Regions from separate parts of the Acetobacter sp. DsW_54 genome, predicted to be linked through region 2. Evidence: predicted binding sites of a transcription regulator. Region 2 holds the regulator's gene; the other holds the start of a gene.

Region 1 (9,101 bases), on a different contig from region 2:
GGGCTATGCCTTCCTTATGGAAGAATCCGGGGAATCGGGTAGCGATAACTGGACATGGCGCTGGATTGTTGACCCGCTCGACGGCACCTCCAACTTCCTGCACGGCATTCCGCACTGGGCCATTTCCATTGGTCTCCAGCGCCGCCTGCCCGATGGCAAGGTGGAGCTGGCCGCTGCCCTGATCTACAACCCCGCAGCGGGTGAAATGTTCTGGGCCGAAAAGGGGAGTGGCGCATTCCTGAACGAGCGGCGCATTCGTGTGTCCGCCCGGCGGGAAATGCCCGAATCCCTGTTTGCCACAGGCATTCCCTTTGCCAAGGTGCCTGCCCGCCAGCGCCTGCCTTTTGCACGCGTGCTGGGCAACCTTATGCCCCGCGTGGCTGGCGTGCGCCGCTTTGGCGCGGCTTCGCTGGACCTCGCATGGGTCGCGGCAGGCCGTTACGAAGGGTATTGGGAATTCGGCATCAAGCCGTGGGATTGTGCCGCAGGTATTCTGATCGTGCGTGAAGCGGGCGGTCAGGTTACAGCCCCCGACGGCACGGAACTGGATGACCTGCCCGACGATGTGATGATTGTTGCTGGCAATGGCAACATGCACGGCAAGCTGCTCGACATTGTTGCCGACAGCCTGAAAAACCCGGAATAACACCCCGCCGACCAGCCTCCGGACTACGCCTGAGCTGGGGAGAGTAACACTGCATGACTACGCATTTACCTCCCCACACAATCTCGGCGGGTCCAGAGGCCGGTTTGGCATCCCCCCATACCCCAACAGAATGCCCACTCTGCCGCGCACAGGGGGCCGCTTTTGCATTCAGCAAAAATGGCTACGACCTGTTCCGCTGCCCCGACTGTGATTTTCTGTTCGTGCATCCCTACCCGAATGCCGCCACACTCCGTGCGTTTTACGAAACGACGTATCGCGGTGCATCGGCCAACTTTTATCCCAAGGCTTCCAGCCGCCGCTGGCGTGCGTTGTGGCGGAGCCTCCAGTTCCTGCCTTATGTCTGGCGCAAGGATGTTCTGGATTTTGGGTGTGGCGGCGGCTTTATGGCCGAGGCATTCAGCAGGCTGGGTGCGCGCGCTGCGGGGCTGGACATCAGCCAGAACAGCATTGCCTACGCCAAGCGCCACTTCCCACAAGCCACATTCTACTGCGAAGATTCAACCACCTTCCGCCAGCGTGGCCTGACGTTTGACTTTGTATTCAGCTCCGAGGTGCTGGAGCATGTGGCCGGGCCAAACGAGTTTATGCGGACACTGGCCGCAATTACCCGCCCCAATGGCTTTGTCTATATTTCGGCCCCAGATATAGGGCACCCTGCCGTGCCACAGGACCTTCTTTCCTGGACGGATATTTGCCCGCCCGAACATTTGCAGTTTTTCAACCACCGCAATCTCTGCCTGATTTTTGAACGCTACGGCTTTACCCTGCACAAAACCATGAAAAGCCGTACGCCAGCCCACTCGGTCATTTTCCGGCGCAAGAGTTCCTGACCCACACCATTACGGCTCGGCTCTGGCATTTGCCGCAAGAATAGCTCATGTAAAGTAAACCATGCAGCCATCCTTCCCCTCTGCCCACGAAGCCCCAGCCCTTGTTCCCCATCAGGGGCGGTTTTCGCTCCTGACAGAAGATGGCGAACTGCTCAGCCTGAGTGCCGCCGAGGTACGCGAGCGACTGCACGCCATGCCGTGCCCACTGGTGGTGCATGCCCCGGCACTGGCCCGTAAGCTGGACCTCCCCCCCACAGGCCAGCCCTCCCCCTGGCTGGACCTGCTGGAACTTTTTACATTCGTGTATCCCGCCCGCCCTGTGGCCCCCACTCCCCGCGGCCTTGCTCTGGCCCTTGGGCTGGACGAGCAGAATATTGACCGGGCAGAGGCAGACCTGCTGCCCAACCTTTTGTCCATCCTGCTGGGTGAACTGGCACGGCAGGCCAGAAGCGGGCAGATTGAACTTCTGGCGGCCTTTACGGTCCGGCTGGGGCAGGCTGGCTGGATATGGACCGGCACTGTGGCGGAAACCATAGACCTGCACAGCCGGCTCACCAACAATGGCAGGCTGGCGGAAGAAGCCACCCAGCCCGCAGATGCCCTGCGTGTATGGCGGCACCTGCCCAAATGGGAGGAAAACGCGCAACGCCCTCCCCCTGCCTCCCACCCCATCAGCCCGGCGGAAGCACGGGAGCGGCTGGTCAACATTCTAGGGAGCGATGCTGAGGTCCGGTCCGGGCAGGCAGATTTTGCCAGTGTCTCAACCGAGGCATTTGCCCCCCGCACCATGCGCGGCGACCCCGCCATTGTGCTGGCCGAAGCCGGAACAGGCACCGGCAAAACACTGGGCTACATAGCCCCGGCCAGCCTGTGGGCAGAGCGGAACGACGGTGCGGTGTGGCTCAGCACCTATACGCGCCACCTGCAACGCCAGATCGAGCAGGAAACAAAACGCCTCTACCCCGACCCCACAACACACCGCCAGAAGGTAGTGCTACGCAAAGGGCGTGAAAACTACCTGTGCCTGCTGAACATGGAGGAAGCCGTCAACTCCGCTGCCTCCCGCCCCGCTGGCATTACCATTGCCCTGTGCATGCTCGCACGCTGGGCCCTGGCCACGGCAGACGGAGACCTGTTTGGCGGGGACCTACCCGGCTGGTTTGGGGACCTGTTCGGCCACGGCAACCTTGCCGGTGTCGCTGACCGCAGGGGGGAATGCATCCACGGAGCCTGCGCGCATTATCAACGCTGCTTTGTTGAACACTCCATACGCCGTGCACACGATGCCGCACTGGTCATTGCCAACCACGCTCTGGTCATGACACAGGCCGCCTACGCTCAGGCAGGCATGAGTGATGATGACGAGGCAGGCGAACAGGGTAACATTCCCACACGCTATGTGTTTGATGAAGGCCACCATCTGGCCGATGCGGCAGACAGTGCTTTTTCCGCCGAGCTTTCGGGGCTGGAAACGGCCGAACTGCGGCGCTGGCTGCTGGGGGCGGAAGGCCGACGCTCACGCGCAAGGGGGCTCAAGCGCAGGCTGGATGATCTGGTTGTCGGCCACCCCAAGCTTGAAAACCCGCTGGATGCCGCCTTGCTGGCGGCCACGGCCCTGCCGGCACCGGGCTGGTCCACACGTCTGGCGCCAGAGGCGGCAAACACACCCCCGCCCCCGGAGCCCATGGAACTGAATACCCTGTTCCCGCCCGAACCTCCGGCAGACCAGCCGATTATGGAAAACCCGACAGAAGCCTTTTTGCGCCTGTTGCGCCAGCAGGCCATGGCCCGTGCGGCCGAGGGGGGCAAACAGTCCATCCACACGGCCATGGAATGCGACCTGCACCCGCTTGTGCCCGACATGGCCGAGGCAGGCCAGCAACTGGCCCGCGCGCTCAGCCGGATTGTAGAGCCCCTGCGCACACTGAGCAAACGCCTGCAAGCCCGGCTGGAAGAAGATGCAGACACGCTGGACACCACAACCCGTGGCCGCATAGAGGCCATGACCCGCGCCCTGCGCCGCCGCGCCATATCCCGGCTGGATGCATGGATTACCATGCTGACCGCACTGGACCAGCCACCAGAGCCGGGCAGCACACCTGCGCATATCCACTTCATTCGCCTTGAACGGCGCGACAAGCAGCGCATGAACGAACAGGACGTGGGGCTTTACCGCCACTGGCTGGACCCGACCATTCCCTTTGCGGGCATTATGGCCATGCCCGCGCAAGGCATGCTCATGACCTCCGCCACCCTGCGTGACCAGCAAGGCGGTGGAACAGAGAGTGACGAGGCCGAAACCGCGTGGGAGGCAGCAGAAGCCCGCACCGGGGCCAATCATTTCCCCTCCCCTGCCCTGCGGGCCAGTCTGGCCAGTCCGTTTGATTATGCCCGCCAGACCCGCGCCTTTATTGTAACGGACGTGGACAATAACAGCCTTGTGGACCTGTCTGCAGCGTTTCGTACCCTTTTCCAGTCCTCTGGCGGCGGCGGGCTTGGGCTGTTTACCGCCATCTCCCGCCTGCGCGGTGTGTATGACCGCATAGCCCCCACGCTGGAGGAAGAAGGCCTGCCCATTTACGCCCAGCATGTGGATGCCATGGACAACAACACGCTGGTTGATATTTTCCGAACCGAGGAACATGCCTGCCTGCTCGGCACGGATGCCATGCGGGATGGGGTGGACGTTCCGGGCAATGCCCTGCGTCTGGTTGTGTTTGAGCGCGTGCCTTGGCCCCGGCCAGATATTCTGCACCGTGAGCGGCGGATTCATTTGTCTGGTGGAGACCCAAAAGGGTTTGATGACCGCATAGCCCGGCTTAGGCTACGGCAGGCCTTTGGGCGGCTGATTCGCCGGCAGTCAGACCGTGGGGTGTTTGTCCTGCTGGACCGGCGCACACCCACAAGACTTTTAAGCGCCTTCCCCAACGGGGTTGCCGTCGAGCGGTGTGGCCTTGCACAAACGGCACGCCAGATCACCGCTTTTCTGGCGGAGCAGGCCGGACAAAACTGACCAGCCCGCCCCAGACCGCCTGATTAGAGCGGCTTAAGGTTGGTGGCCGCCTGCTTGCCGCGTTCCTCCACCATGTCGTAGGACAGTTTCTGTCCATCATTCAACGCGCGCAGACCGGCTGCCTGTACAGCGGTAATATGCACAAACACGTCTTTCCCTCCATCATCGGGGGCAATAAAACCAAACCCTTTGGTGGCGTTGAACCATTTAACGGTACCTGTCGACATGAGCGAAGTCATCCTTATTTCGGCCAGTTACTCCTCCTGCACACGACGTGCCGCGAGGAGAGATGACATTCTCCCCCACGACCGGGGGCGCTTGTCAATCACAATTCAACCCGCGCCCCAATTCCTTTTGCCCGGACACCTTACGGATTGAGCGTACTTTTGAGGAAGGCAAGGCTGCGTTCCTGTGCCTGTACAAAGGCCTGCGCATTGTAAGATGCGCGCTCCTCACAGCCAAAACCGTGTTCTGCATCGTCATAAACATAAAGTTCAACGTTGGGCTGAGCAGCCCGGATGGCGGCTATGTCGGCATGGGGAATACTCGTATCCCGCTCACCAAAATGTAATTGCACGGGGCAGCGTGGAGTCTCCGCCCTATGGGCGGCTATGCCCCCGCCGTACCAGCTTACGGCCGCGGCAAAATCATCCGTGCCCGTTGCCGCATCCCACGCCAGAGTGCCACCCCAGCAATACCCGATCACCCCGACCTTGCGGGCCTTCAGCGCACGGGCTGCGGCCTGTACGTCCAGCAGGGTTTTGGCGGTGGGTATCTGCGCACGCAGAGCAAGGCCCTTCTGCACGCCATCTGTTGTGTATTCCAGTTCCACGCCACGTTCTGCCCGGTCAAACAACGCGGGGGCAATAACGTGAAAACCCGCCTGGGCAAACCGCTCGCATACCGTGCGGATGTGGTGGTTTACGCCAAAAATTTCCTGCAACACCACCAGAGCGTAGGGGTGTGTGCCGCGCTCGGTCTCCCACGCGCTAAACTGGTGGCCATCGGCGGCTTCCAATGTGCGTATCTGTCCCATGTTCAATCTCCTTGTCTGGAATGACGTTAAAACAAAAAGAAACTTTACCCCATTCCTTGACTCCCCTCTGGGGCGTACCTACTTTCTGCCTTGGCACTCCTGATGGTGGAGTGCTAACGCGACGCGGCGTTATGTTACGCGCGGTTCAAACGGGTGGCGCTGCTTTCTGACAAAGGGCGCCATCACAGCAAATGAATGTGGAGTGATCCATAATGACGAAGTTTCGTCCCTTACACGACCGGGTAGTTGTACGGCGCCTTGAAGGCGAACAGAAGACCGCCGGTGGCATCATCATCCCCGACACGGCCAAAGAAAAGCCTATGGAAGGCGAAGTGGTTGCTGTTGGCGCGGGTGCGCGCAACGAGCAGGGGCAGATTGTGGCGCTTGATGTCAAGGCCGGTGACCGCGTTCTGTTCGGCAAGTGGTCCGGCACGGAAGTGAAGATCGACGGCGAAGAGCTGCTGATCATGAAGGAAAGCGACATTCTGGGCATTGTTGCAGCCTGATCCGCACTGATCCGACCGTAAACTTACAAAAGATCTTCACAGGAGAAATTCAATGGCTGCCAAAGACGTAAAGTTTGGTGCAGACGCACGCCAGCGTATGCTGCGCGGCGTGGACATTCTGGCTGACGCCGTAAAGGTAACACTCGGCCCCAAAGGCCGTAACGTTGTTCTGGACAAGAGCTTCGGCGCACCCCGCATCACCAAGGACGGCGTTTCCGTCGCCAAGGAAATCGAACTGGCTGACAAGTTCGAAAACATGGGTGCACAGATGCTGCGTGAAGTAGCATCCAAGACCAATGACGTTGCTGGTGACGGCACGACCACTGCAACCGTTCTGGCTCAGGCCATTGTGCGCGAAGGCCTGAAGGCCGTTGCCGCTGGCATGAACCCGATGGACCTCAAGCGCGGTGTGGACAAAGCCGTTGCCGTGGTTGTTGAAGAGCTGAAGAAGAACGCCAAAAAAGTTACCACCCCGGCGGAAACCGCTCAGGTCGGCACCATCTCTGCCAACGGTGAATCCGAAATCGGCAAGATGATCTCCGAAGCCATGCAGAAAGTTGGCTCCGAAGGCGTTATCACCGTTGAAGAAGCCAAGCACTTCCAGACCGAACTGGACGTGGTTGAAGGCATGCAGTTCGACCGTGGCTACATCTCTCCGTACTTCGTGACGAACCCGGAAAAGATGACGGCCGATCTGGAAAACCCCTACATCCTGATCCACGAAAAGAAGCTCTCTTCTCTTCAGCCGATCCTGCCGCTGCTGGAATCTGTTGTTCAGTCCGGCCGTCCGCTGCTGATCATTGCGGAAGATGTTGATGGCGAAGCGCTGGCAACCCTGGTTGTCAACAAGCTGCGCGGTGGCCTCAAGATTGCTGCTGTCAAGGCTCCTGGCTTCGGTGACCGCCGCAAGGCCATGCTGGAAGACATCGCGATCCTGACCGGTGGTCAGGTTATCAGCGAAGACCTCGGCATCAAGCTCGAAACGGTTACGCTGAACATGCTTGGCACCGCCAAGAAGGTTCACATCGACAAAGAAAACACGACCATTGTTGACGGTGCTGGCAACGGCGACGACATCAAGGGCCGCGTCAAGCAGATCCGTGCGCAGATCGAGGAAACCTCCTCTGACTACGACCGTGAAAAGCTGCAGGAACGTCTGGCCAAACTGGCTGGCGGTGTTGCCGTGATCCGCGTTGGCGGCTCCACGGAAATCGAAGTGAAGGAACGCAAGGACCGCGTGGACGACGCCCTGCACGCAACCCGCGCAGCAGTTGAAGAAGGCATTGTTCCCGGTGGTGGTACGGCTCTGGCCCGCGCAACCAAGGCTCTTGCCAACCTGCACTACCACAACGACGACCAGCGCGTTGGTGGCAACATCATCCTCAGCGCCCTGCAGGCTCCCCTGCGCCAGATCGCCCTCAACGCGGGTGAAGATGGTGCGGTTGTCGCCAACAAGGTGCTCGAAAACGCTGACTACAACTTCGGGTTCGACGCACAGGCTGGCGAATACAAGAACCTGGTTGAAGCCGGTATCATTGACCCGGCCAAGGTTGTCCGTACCGCTCTGCAGGATGCAGCCTCTGTTGCTGGCCTGCTGATCACCACGGAAGCCATGGTTGCTGAACGCCCCGAAAAGAAGGCAGCCCCTGCTGGCGGTCCTGACATGGGCGGCATGGGTGGCATGGACTTCTAAGTTACCCAAACCGGTTTTTAAGGGTTTTGGAGGTACTGGTCCGTCCAGTGCCTCCATTATCCCCCAGAACAGGTATAAGGGCGTGCAGACCATTATGGTTTGCACGCCTTTTTTTATTTGAGCTGGCCGCAGCAGCGACCTCTTTTTTTGTGGCTTTTTTCAGCCACAAATCAGATTGTGAAACAATTCGGTATCAAACTGGATTGCCACCCCGGTCATTCCGGAATAGATACAATAAGATTAGGCCCATCGCTCCTTACACGAATCTGGCGAGCGTCAATGGCTGCGTATTTTAAGGAGAACGCATCATCATGTCAGCGCGACCCTTCCAAGCTGTCAATCCGGCGAGAGGTCCAGTTATTCGCAAGACCACGGCTGTTCTGTCGGCCTGTCTTGTAGCAGCCCTTGGCTGCTCCCAGGCTTATGCCGCAGACGCCCCCCCACCCATAGACACGGGGGATACGGCATGGATGCTCACCAGCACCGCACTGGTGCTTATGATGACCATCCCCGGTCTTGCCCTGTTCTATGCCGGCATGGTGCGTAAGAAAAACGTGCTGGCAACGCTCATGCAGTCCTTTGCCCTGTGTTGCATCATGTCCATCGTATGGATGGTCGCGGGGTATTCCCTCGCCTTTACAACCGGGTCTCCGTGGATTGGTGGCTTCTCCCGCGTGCTGCTCAACGGTATTGGCGCGCATATCCATAATGGTGCGGATGTTGGCTTTACACTGGGTGCGGATAGCCCCAACGCCACCACCATGACCATTCCTGAGAGCATCTTCATGATGTTCCAGATGACCTTTGCCATTATCACCCCCGCGCTGATCTCCGGCGCTTACGCAGAACGCATGAAGTTCAGCGCCATGTGCGTGTTCTCCATCCTGTGGTCTCTGGTGGTGTATGCCCCCATTGCGCACTGGGTCTGGAGCCCGATCGGCTGGCTGGCTGGCCTTGGTACGGCTGACTTTGCAGGTGGCACGGTTGTCCATATCAACGCCGGTGTTGCCGGTCTGGTCTGCGCTCTGGTGCTTGGTCGCCGCAAGGGTTACGGGCAGGACGATCTTTCCCCCTTCAACCTGACCTACGCTGTCATTGGTGCTGCCCTGCTGTGGGTTGGCTGGTTTGGCTTTAACGCAGGTTCCGCTGTTGGTGCCAACGGCCGTGCAGGCATGGCCATGGCTGCAACCCAGATTGCCGCCGCTGGTGCTGGCGTATCGTGGATGCTGGCGGAGTGGCTGCGTTCGGGCAAACCGACTGTTCTGGGCGTAATCTCCGGTGCTGTTGGCGGTCTGGTTGCCATTACCCCCGCAGCTGGCTTTGTGCTGCCGGGCAGCGCACTGGTTATCGGCCTGA
Region 2 (9,101 bases):
CGGCTGCCGGCAAGGGCACTCTGGCCCGCAAGCTGGCCGAAGCACTGGGCCTGCCGTATCTGGATACAGGGTTGCTCTACCGTGCAGTCGGGCGGCTGGCCCTTGATGCCGGGCAGGACCCCGCACAACCCGCCGAACGGTTTGCTCAGGCCCTGACGCCAGAGGACATGCTGCGCAAGGACCTGCGCCTGCCAGATGCGGCTCTGGCAGCCAGCAAGGTGGCGGCCCAGCCTGCGGTACGGGCCGCTCTGGTGGAAACCCAGCGCCGGTTTGCTGCCCGGCAGGGGGCCGTGCTGGACGGGCGGGATATTGGCACGGCCATTTTCCCCGATGCGGATGTCAAACTGTTCATTACCGCATCCCCCGCCACCCGCACGCTCAGGCGCTTTTTGCAAAGCGGAGGGGACCCGGCCGCCCCTGATGCGCAAACGCAGCTTCAGGCCATGGAAGACGCCCTGCGCGCGCGTGACGAAGCCGATGCAAGCCGGGATTCCGCACCCATGCGGGTTGCGGATGACGCATACGTGATTGAGACGGACACGCTGGATGCACAGGCCGTTCTGGCCGAAGCCTTGCGGTTTACGCGGGAACGACTCGTGGCCGCACGGGGCTGAGTGCAGGCCCCCCGTACAGGGGGCGCAAGCCATGGTTACGCATTTTTTGCCCCCATTTGCGTGATGGATGGCGCTTTAAGTTGACAAACCGGGGTCAGGTGTTCTCTGTGCAAACAGAAATCCGCCCCGATGGCGGGTTTTTCTGGATAACAGTCTGGCCTGACCCAAAAAGCGGGGGGTATTGCTACCCATTCGTTCCGTCGGGCAAGTCGTGCCGCAGTTTGCGGTGCGCAGGAACAGCCTGCACGCATGTTGCTGGCGGGCTCAGGATTTACGGTACCACATGGCTTCAGCCACCACCCAGACCACGGATCACTTCCGTGGCGAAGATTTTGCCGCCCTTCTTGATGAGACCCTTGGCCGCGATTCCGGCTTTGACGGGTCCGTTGTTCGCGGTCGCGTTGTTCGTCTGACCGACGACTACGCCATTGTTGACGTCGGCCTGAAGAGCGAAGGCCGCGTTTCCCTGCGTGAATTCGCACCTCCGGGCGTCAAGCCTGAAGTGCAGCCGGGCGATGTGATCGAACTGTACGTCGAGCGTTACGAAGACCGCGACGGCAGCATCGTTCTCTCCCGCGAAAAAGCACGCCGTGAAGAAGCCTGGACCAGCCTCGAAAAAGCTTTCGAAGCCAACCAGCGCGTTAACGGCACCATCTATGGCCGCGTTAAAGGTGGCTTTACGGTTGATCTGGGCGGCGCCATGGCGTTCCTTCCCGGCAGCCAGGTGGACATCCGCCCCGTGCGTGACGTCGGCCCGCTGATGGGTGTGCCCCAGCCGTTCCAGATTCTGAAGATGGACCGTGCACGTGGCAACATCGTTGTCTCCCGTCGTGCCGTTCTGGAAGAAACGCGTGCTGAACAGCGCAGCGAACTGATCCAGGGCCTGACCGAAGGCATGATCCTTGATGGCGTGGTCAAGAACATCACCGATTACGGTGCGTTCGTTGATCTGGGCGGCGTTGACGGCCTGCTGCATGTGACCGACATCGCATGGAAGCGCATCAACCACCCCTCCGAAGCACTGCAGATCGGCCAGCCGGTACGCGTGCAGGTGATCCGCTTCAACCCCGAAACGCAGCGCATCTCCCTTGGCATGAAGCAGCTTGAAGCTGATCCGTGGGAAAATGTGGCACTTAAGTACCCGCCGGGCGCTCGCTTTACGGGCCGCGTGACCAACATTACCGATTACGGCGCATTCGTTGAGCTGGAACCCGGTGTTGAAGGTCTGGTGCACGTTTCCGAAATGTCCTGGACGAAAAAGAACGTCCACCCCGGCAAAATCGTTGCGACCTCTCAGGAAGTGGACGTGATGGTTCTGGATGTGGACAGCTCCAAGCGCCGCATCTCTCTGGGTCTGAAGCAGGTTCAGCGCAATCCTTGGGAACAGTTCGCCGAAGAACACAAGGTTGGCTCCACCGTGGAAGGCGAAATCCGCAACATTACGGAATTCGGCCTGTTCATCGGCCTGTCCGCAGACATCGACGGCATGGTTCACATGTCCGACCTGTCCTGGGACGAAGCTGGCGAAGAAGCCATGAAGAACTACGAAAAGGGCCAGGTTGTAAAAGCCAAGGTTCTGGATGTGGACGTGGAAAAAGAACGTATCTCCCTGGGCATCAAGCAGCTTCAGGAAGATCCGGCAGCCGATGCGCTGGCCAGCATCCAGAAGGGCACGATCGTTACCTGCATCGTGACCGCTGTGCAGACCAACGGCATTGAAGTGAAGGTTGACGACGTTCTGAGCGGCTTCATCCGTCGTGCGGAACTGGCTCGTGACAAAGCCGAACAGCGCCCCGAACGCTTCGCCGTTGGCGAACGTGTGGACGCCAAGGTTGTGTCCGTTGACCGTGCATCCCGCAAAGTTGCCCTGACCATCAAGGGCCGCGAAGTGGAAGAAGACAAGCAGGCTATCAACGAATACGGCTCCGCAGATAGCGGTGCATCGCTCGGTGATATTCTGGGTGCAGCGATCCGTCGTCGTAACACCGAAGACTGAGCATAAAAAAACCGGGGTGGTTTGCGCCATCCCGGTTTGGCAGAATCATTTGCCATGCAAAAAATAGCGCCCCACAAGGGCGCTATTTTTTTATGGGCTATGCTTTAGTCCAGACAGGCCTTGCGGAAGGCCGCAAATGCGCGGGCACGGTGGCTGATGGCGTTTTTCTGCTCATCCGTCATTTCTGCAAAGCTGCGGGTCTGGTTTTCGGGTTCAAAAATCGGGTCATATCCGTGGCCGTTGGCGCCACGTGGGGGCCAGACAATCTGCCCGTCAATCCGCCCTTCAAAGCTGAATGTGCGCCCATCGGGGAAGGCAAGGCAGAGCACGCAGATAAACCACGCATTGCGTTCGTCCTGCCCGATGCCTTCCTCAATCCGGGCCATGGCGGCGTTAAAGTCCTTGTCCGGGCCAGCCCAGCGGGCGGAGTAAATACCCGGCGCACCCCCCAGAGCACTCACGCACAGGCCCGAATCATCGGCCAGTGCTGGCAGGTTGGCGGCCCGGGCGGCTGCCAGCGCCTTGATGGCGGCATTACCGGCAAAGGTTGTGGCGGTTTCCTCCGGTTCGGGCAGGTTCAATTCCCCGGCGGAGAGTACGGTAATGCCAAACTCCGCCATAAGGGCGGAAAATTCGGCCAGCTTGCCTGCGTTATGCGTGGCAAGCACCAGCCTGTCGCCGGATTTAAGGGTGGGGTTGGTCATGTTCAGGGCTGCTCTGCTGTGTTGACGGCAGTCAACTGGGCTTCAAACAGTTCGCCTGCACCTTTGCGGGCAAGGGCGAACAGGGAGTTAAAGGCATCCTCGCTAAAGGGTGCATGTTCGGCCGAGGCCTGAATTTCCACAATACGGTTATCAGCGCTGAGCACAAAGTTGGTGTCGGCCAGTGCGGCGCTGTCTTCCGTGTAATCAAGGTCCAGCACGGCGCCGGCACTGGTCAGCCCGCAGGATACGGCAGCGACCTGCCCGGTTAGTGGCATGCGTTGCAGCACGCGGTTGGCAACCAGCTTGCCAAGGGCCAGACGGAGGGCCACCCACGCGCCGGTAATGGAGGCACAGCGCGTGCCGCCATCGGCGTTCAGCACATCGCAATCCAGTGTAATGCAGAGTTCGCCAAGGGCTTTAAGGTCCGTAACTGCGCGCAGGGAGCGGCCGATCAGGCGCTGGATTTCCTGCGTGCGGCCGGATTGCTTGCCCCGTGCGGCCTCACGGTTGCCGCGGGCATGGGTGGCGCGGGGCAGCATGCCATATTCCGCCGTAACCCACCCGCTGCCCTTGCCGCGCAGGAAGGGGGGAACACGGTTTTCCACACTGGCGGTGCACAGGACCTCTGTGCCACCAATGCGGATAAGGGCAGAGCCTTCCGCATGGCGGGAAAAGCCGGTTTCTATAATAATCGGGCGCATCTGCCCGGCCTGTCGGCCTGATGGACGCATGCTGCTGCTCCTGCAAAACAATAACAAAGGGTTGCGCCTGCACATAAAATGCTTTTGGCAGGAGTAAAACCGGAAATAAGCCGTTATAATCGCTTATCAGACCGCCCAAAGGAGCCTGAGAGCCATGAAGCGTGGCCTGTTGCCCGCCCAAGCAATGCTACCTCCCGAACTGGATGGACGCTCCGCCAACATCCTGCGCGAGATTGTGGAAGAATACATGGCCAGTGGCGAACCCGTGGGGTCGCGCACTCTTTCACGCCGGTTGGGGCAGCCGCTTTCCCCCGCAACAATCCGCAATGTCATGGTCTCCCTGACCGAGGCGGGTCTGCTGTTTTCCCCGCATACATCGGCAGGCCGCCTGCCAACGGAAAAAGGGCTGCGTCTGTTTGTGGATGGGCTGCTCCAGTTTGGTGCGCTCTCCGAAGATGAGCAGAAGGTCATCGGCCATTCGCTGGAAGCGCGCGGACGCTCCTTGCAGGATACGTTGACCGAGGCATCCTCCCTGCTCGCAGGTATGTCCGATGCGGCGGGGCTGGTGGTGGCCCCCAAGGGTGAGGGCGGGATCAAGCACATAGAGTTCGTGGCGCTGGGTGGTAACCGTGCCCTTGTGGTGCTGGTGGGAGCGGATGGACATGTGGAAAACCGGGTGATCGAAATCCCGGCCGGGACTCCTCCCTCTGCGCTGGTGGAGGCTGCCAATTACCTGAACGCGCGCGCCATGGGGGCATCCCTGCCCGACCTGCGCCACCGCGTAGGGGCGGAAATGAGCGAAAACCGCACGGTGCTGAACAGCCTGACTGCCGAGGTGGTGGAGAGTGGTCTGGCGATCTGGAACACCGAGCGGGGGGAAAGTGGCGGCACGCTGATCGTGCGTGGCCAGTCCCGCCTGCTGGCTGATGTGGACGGGCAGGAGCGCCTTGTTGCCATCCAGACCCTGTTTGACCGGCTGGAAGCGCAGGAGACAATGCTGCGTCTGCTGGAACTGGTTGAAAGTTCGGAAGGGGTGCGCATCTTTATTGGCGCGGAAAGTGGTCTGTTTGGTACCACTGGCATGTCCGTTGTCATGGCGCCCGCCAGAAACGAGGCCAACAGAATTGTCGGGGCCATAGGCGTTATTGGCCCGACGCGCATAAATTACGGGCGTGTTGTGCCCGTGGTGGACTATACAGCGCGCATATTGGGCGAACTGCTGGGTCAGGCGTAAAAGCCGGGTCTGTCAGGGTTTGGAGCACAGGTCGGAATTCCGCCACGATTGTAAAGAGAATGGCAATGGCGAGGAGACGACAGAATATGGGAATGATAAAGGACCGGTATGACACGCACTCCACCTTCTGGTGATCCGGATTCTTCCCCCCCCCATGACCGGGATACAACACGGTCCTTTTTGTTAGGCAGGCCGCGCTTTCGCCAATGGCGTATGCTGCTGGGCACGGCTGCGGCCGTGCTGCTGGTGGGCAGTGCTGGCGGGGCCGTGGTGGTGTGGTCGCAATACCAGAGTATTGTGGCCGACCTGCCAACAGTGGATGGCCTGCGCTCCTATCAGCCGCCGGTCATGAGCCGCCTGTACGCATCGGATGACCAGCTTGTCGCCGAACTGGCGGACGAGCGGCGGGTGTTTGTGCCCTCCAACGCCATTCCCGACCGGGTGAAAAGTGCGTTTATCGCGGCGGAAGACCAGAAGTTCTGGACCCATAAGGGTGTGGACCCCGCCGCGATTATCCGCGCGGGCCTGACCGACCTGACACGTGGACGCGGGCGCAGGCCTATTGGTGCGTCCACCATTACGCAGCAGGTTGCCCGCGTCATGCTGCTGGGGAGCAATGCTGTCTCGTTCAAGCGCAAGGCCAAGGAAGCATTTCTGGCCATGCGTATCGAGCAGGTTCTGCCCAAGGAAAAAATCCTCGAGATTTACCTGAACGAAATTTATCTGGGTAACGGTGCCTATGGCATTGGTGCTGCTGCCCAGACGTATTTTAACAAACCTCTGGACCAGCTGGATAACGCGGAGGTCGCGTTTCTGGCGGCGCTGCCCAAGTCGCCCACCAATTACAACCCTGCCCGCTTCCCCGATGCAGCGCGGGGCCGCCGCAACTGGGTGCTGGAGCGCATGGCCGATATTGGCGCCATTACGCAGGCCGAGGCCCGTATGGCCGAGGCAGAGCCGCTTGTCAGCGTCAGCTATTCCCGCCCCGGCCCTGCTCCCGGCTCCGAATGGTTTGCCGAGGAAGTCCGGCGTGAGCTGCTGGAAAAATATGGTCAGGATGTCACCATGCAGGGGGGGCTGGATGTTCATACCAGTCTGGACCTGCCTCTCCAGCGTGCTGCCCAGACCATTTTGCAGCAGGGGCTTATGGCGTATGACCGCCAGCACCGTGGCTGGCATGGCCCTGTTACGCACCTGAATACCCCTGTGCCGCTCACGCAGGACGAGTGGGTGCGCGCCCTGCGCACGGTCAGTGCTCCGGCCGGCATGCTGGACCAGTGGCGTCTGGCCATTGTGCTGGATGGCAACAAGGGGCAGGTCGGCTGGCTGGAAGGTAGCGTGGTCCGCCGCAATGTTGCGCAGGGGGGTGAACCCCATACAGGGCAGATCCAGCCCAAGGATATGGCATGGGTCCGCCGGGCCCGCCCCCTCCGCACGGGTGACATTGTGATGGTCGAACCCCAGAGCGGGCAGTCCGGTGTTGCGCTGATGCAGATACCGGTTGTGGAAGGCGCTATTGTCACCATGAACGCCCGCACGGGGCGTGTTCTTGCTCTGGTGGGGGGGTGGTCTTTTCAGGCCTCGCAGTTTGACCGGGCCACGCAGGCGCTGCGCCAGCCGGGCTCCTCCTTCAAGCCATTTGTCTATCTACAGGCCATGGAGCAGGGTATATCGCCCTCTCAGGAGTTTGATGACTCCCCCGTGTCCTACGGCACATGGCACCCCAATAACTACGAAAAAGACTTCTGGGGCCCCACGTCCCTGCATGACGCGCTGCGTGAATCGCGCAACCTTGTGACCATTCGCCTTGCCGCCCATCTGGGCATGAACACGGTTGCGGATACGGCCATCAAGCTCGGGCTGGTGGATAGCATGCCCCACGTGCTGCCCGCAGCGCTGGGGGCTGTGGAAACCACGGTTCTCAAGGAGGCCGGAGCCTACGCCGCCCTTGCCGCCGGAGGGCGCAGGATTACCCCGACCCTGATTGATGATGTGCAGGACCGTGATGGGCATGTCATCTGGCGGCCTGCCAGCGGGTTGTCTCTGGTTGCGGCGTCTTCCCTGCCTGCCGCGGGGGCTGGCGCAGCCAATGGGGTGGACGCCATACACCCGGATGCACCGCAGGCGAATGCCGGTGGTGCGGGCTCTGGTCAGCCTTCCTCCCAGCCGTCGGTTGTGGTGCTCACGCCGCAGGATCTTCCTGCTTTGCGTGATGACAGGCCCGTGGCGGCATCCGAGCAGAGTGCGTTCCAGATCACGACCATGCTGCAGGACGTTATCCGGCGCGGTACGGGTGTGCGTGCGGGTGAGGGCATAGATACGCCCATCGCAGGCAAAACCGGCACCAGCCAGAACTTTAACGATGCCTGGTTCGCAGGTTACACGCCTGAACTGGTGACAGTCGTGTGGGTCGGGTTTGATACACCCCAGTCCCTTGGACGGAACGAGACGGGGGGCGCCATTGCCGGCCCGTTGTGGAACAAGGTGATGAAGGCGGCCCTCAAGGACCAGCCCAAGCTCGACTTTGCCGCCCCCGATGGCGTGACACTGGTCAGCTACGACACGGGCCGTGGTGTTGCGATAGATGCGTTCAAGGACGGTCAGCTCCCCGGTGTGAGTGCCAACCTGCTGAGCAACGTGGATGCCCAGGAGCTGAGTGCCGCCGATACAGGGGCCGAGAACATGCCGGATTCGGAAAGCGATATGGCGGCCAGCGTCAATGGTTCCGGCCCGTCTGGTGCGGCTGCGGCCAGCCCGGCCGAAGGCAACAGCGCACCCCCTCCCGCACCTTCTGGGGGTGACATTGGCATGGGTGGCCTTTATTGAAGGCCGCAGAGAACGGAATGGGACGATAATTCCCCCAAAGCAGATGGAGAACAGGCCCGATGTCCGCCGAGACAGAAGCCCTTAACGAACAGATCAAGCAGTCGGTCGCACTGCTGAGGAGGCATCTTTAACTGGGATGTCGCTGAAGCCCGCCTTGCGGAACTGAACAACCAGGCCGAAGACCCCGACCTGTGGAATAACCCCGAAGCCGCGCAGAAAATGATGCGCGAGCGTACGCTTCTGGCCAACCAGATCGAGGGTGTGCAGGCGTTGGAAACCAACGTGAACGACACCTCCGAGCTGATTGAAATGGCCGAAGCCGAAGGGGATGCCGATCTGGTGGCCGAGGGGCTGGCCAGCCTGCGCGCCTTGGCGGAAGAAGCCAAACGGCGTGAGATTGAAAGCCTGCTTTCTGGCGAGGCGGATAGCAATGACTGCTATCTGGAAGTCAACGCAGGGGCTGGTGGCACGGAGGCGCAGGACTGGGCCGAAATGATGCTGCGCATGTACACCCGCTGGGCAGAAGCGCATGATTACAAGGTCACGCTGATTGAAAGCTCGGAGGGCGAACAGGCCGGGCTTAAATCCGCAACCATTCTGGTTTCCGGCCCCAATGCCTATGGCTGGCTGAAGACCGAAGCAGGTGTGCACCGGCTTGTGCGCATTTCTCCTTTTGATGCAGCCGCCCGCCGCCAGACGTCCTTTGCATCGGTCTGGGTTTACCCGGTTATTGATGATTCAATTGAAATTGAAATCAATGACGCGGACCTGAAGGTGGACACTTTCCGTGCTTCCGGCGCGGGTGGTCAGCACGTGAACAAGACGGATTCCGCTATCCGTATCACCCATATTCCTACCGGGATTGTGGTTGCGTGCCAGACAGACCGTTCCCAGCACAGGAACCGCGCTACGGCCATGCAGATGCTGCGTGCACGGATGTACGAAGCCGAACTGCAACGGCGTGAGGCGGCAGCGGCTGAAGCTGAAGCCGCCAAGACCGATATTGGCTGGGGGCACCAGATACGG

The links. The regulator HrcA, encoded in region 2, represses chaperone genes, less so after heat shock. The targets are predictions, from matches to a motif close to GTTNGCACTCNCNNNNNGNGAGTGCNAAC.
Region 1: a site for HrcA is predicted at 5,636-5,664, ahead of groES (co-chaperone GroES). Genes of this name have one in related genera too.

Annotation. Positions count from the first base shown of each region.
Region 1 covers NZ_JOPD01000003.1:181,559-190,659, forward strand. The annotation lists gene HK20_RS02635 (inositol monophosphatase family protein) at 1-646, shown strand, start outside; gene HK20_RS02640 (bifunctional 2-polyprenyl-6-hydroxyphenol methylase/3-demethylubiquinol 3-O-methyltransferase UbiG) at 700-1,497, shown strand; gene HK20_RS02645 (ATP-dependent DNA helicase) at 1,559-4,510, shown strand; gene HK20_RS02650 (cold-shock protein) at 4,534-4,737, opposite strand; gene HK20_RS02655 (dienelactone hydrolase family protein) at 4,878-5,546, opposite strand; gene groES (co-chaperone GroES) at 5,759-6,052, shown strand; gene groL (chaperonin GroEL) at 6,105-7,745, shown strand; gene HK20_RS02670 (ammonium transporter) at 8,057-9,101, shown strand, end outside.
Region 2 covers NZ_JOPD01000024.1:686-9,786, reverse strand. The annotation lists gene cmk ((d)CMP kinase) at 1-614, shown strand, start outside; gene rpsA (30S ribosomal protein S1) at 898-2,610, shown strand; gene rdgB (RdgB/HAM1 family non-canonical purine NTP pyrophosphatase) at 2,715-3,314, opposite strand; gene rph (ribonuclease PH) at 3,317-4,045, opposite strand; gene hrcA (heat-inducible transcriptional repressor HrcA) at 4,170-5,249, shown strand; gene HK20_RS09765 (penicillin-binding protein 1A) at 5,358-8,075, shown strand; one part of gene prfB (peptide chain release factor 2) at 8,135-8,203, shown strand; one part of gene prfB (peptide chain release factor 2) at 8,205-9,101, shown strand, end outside.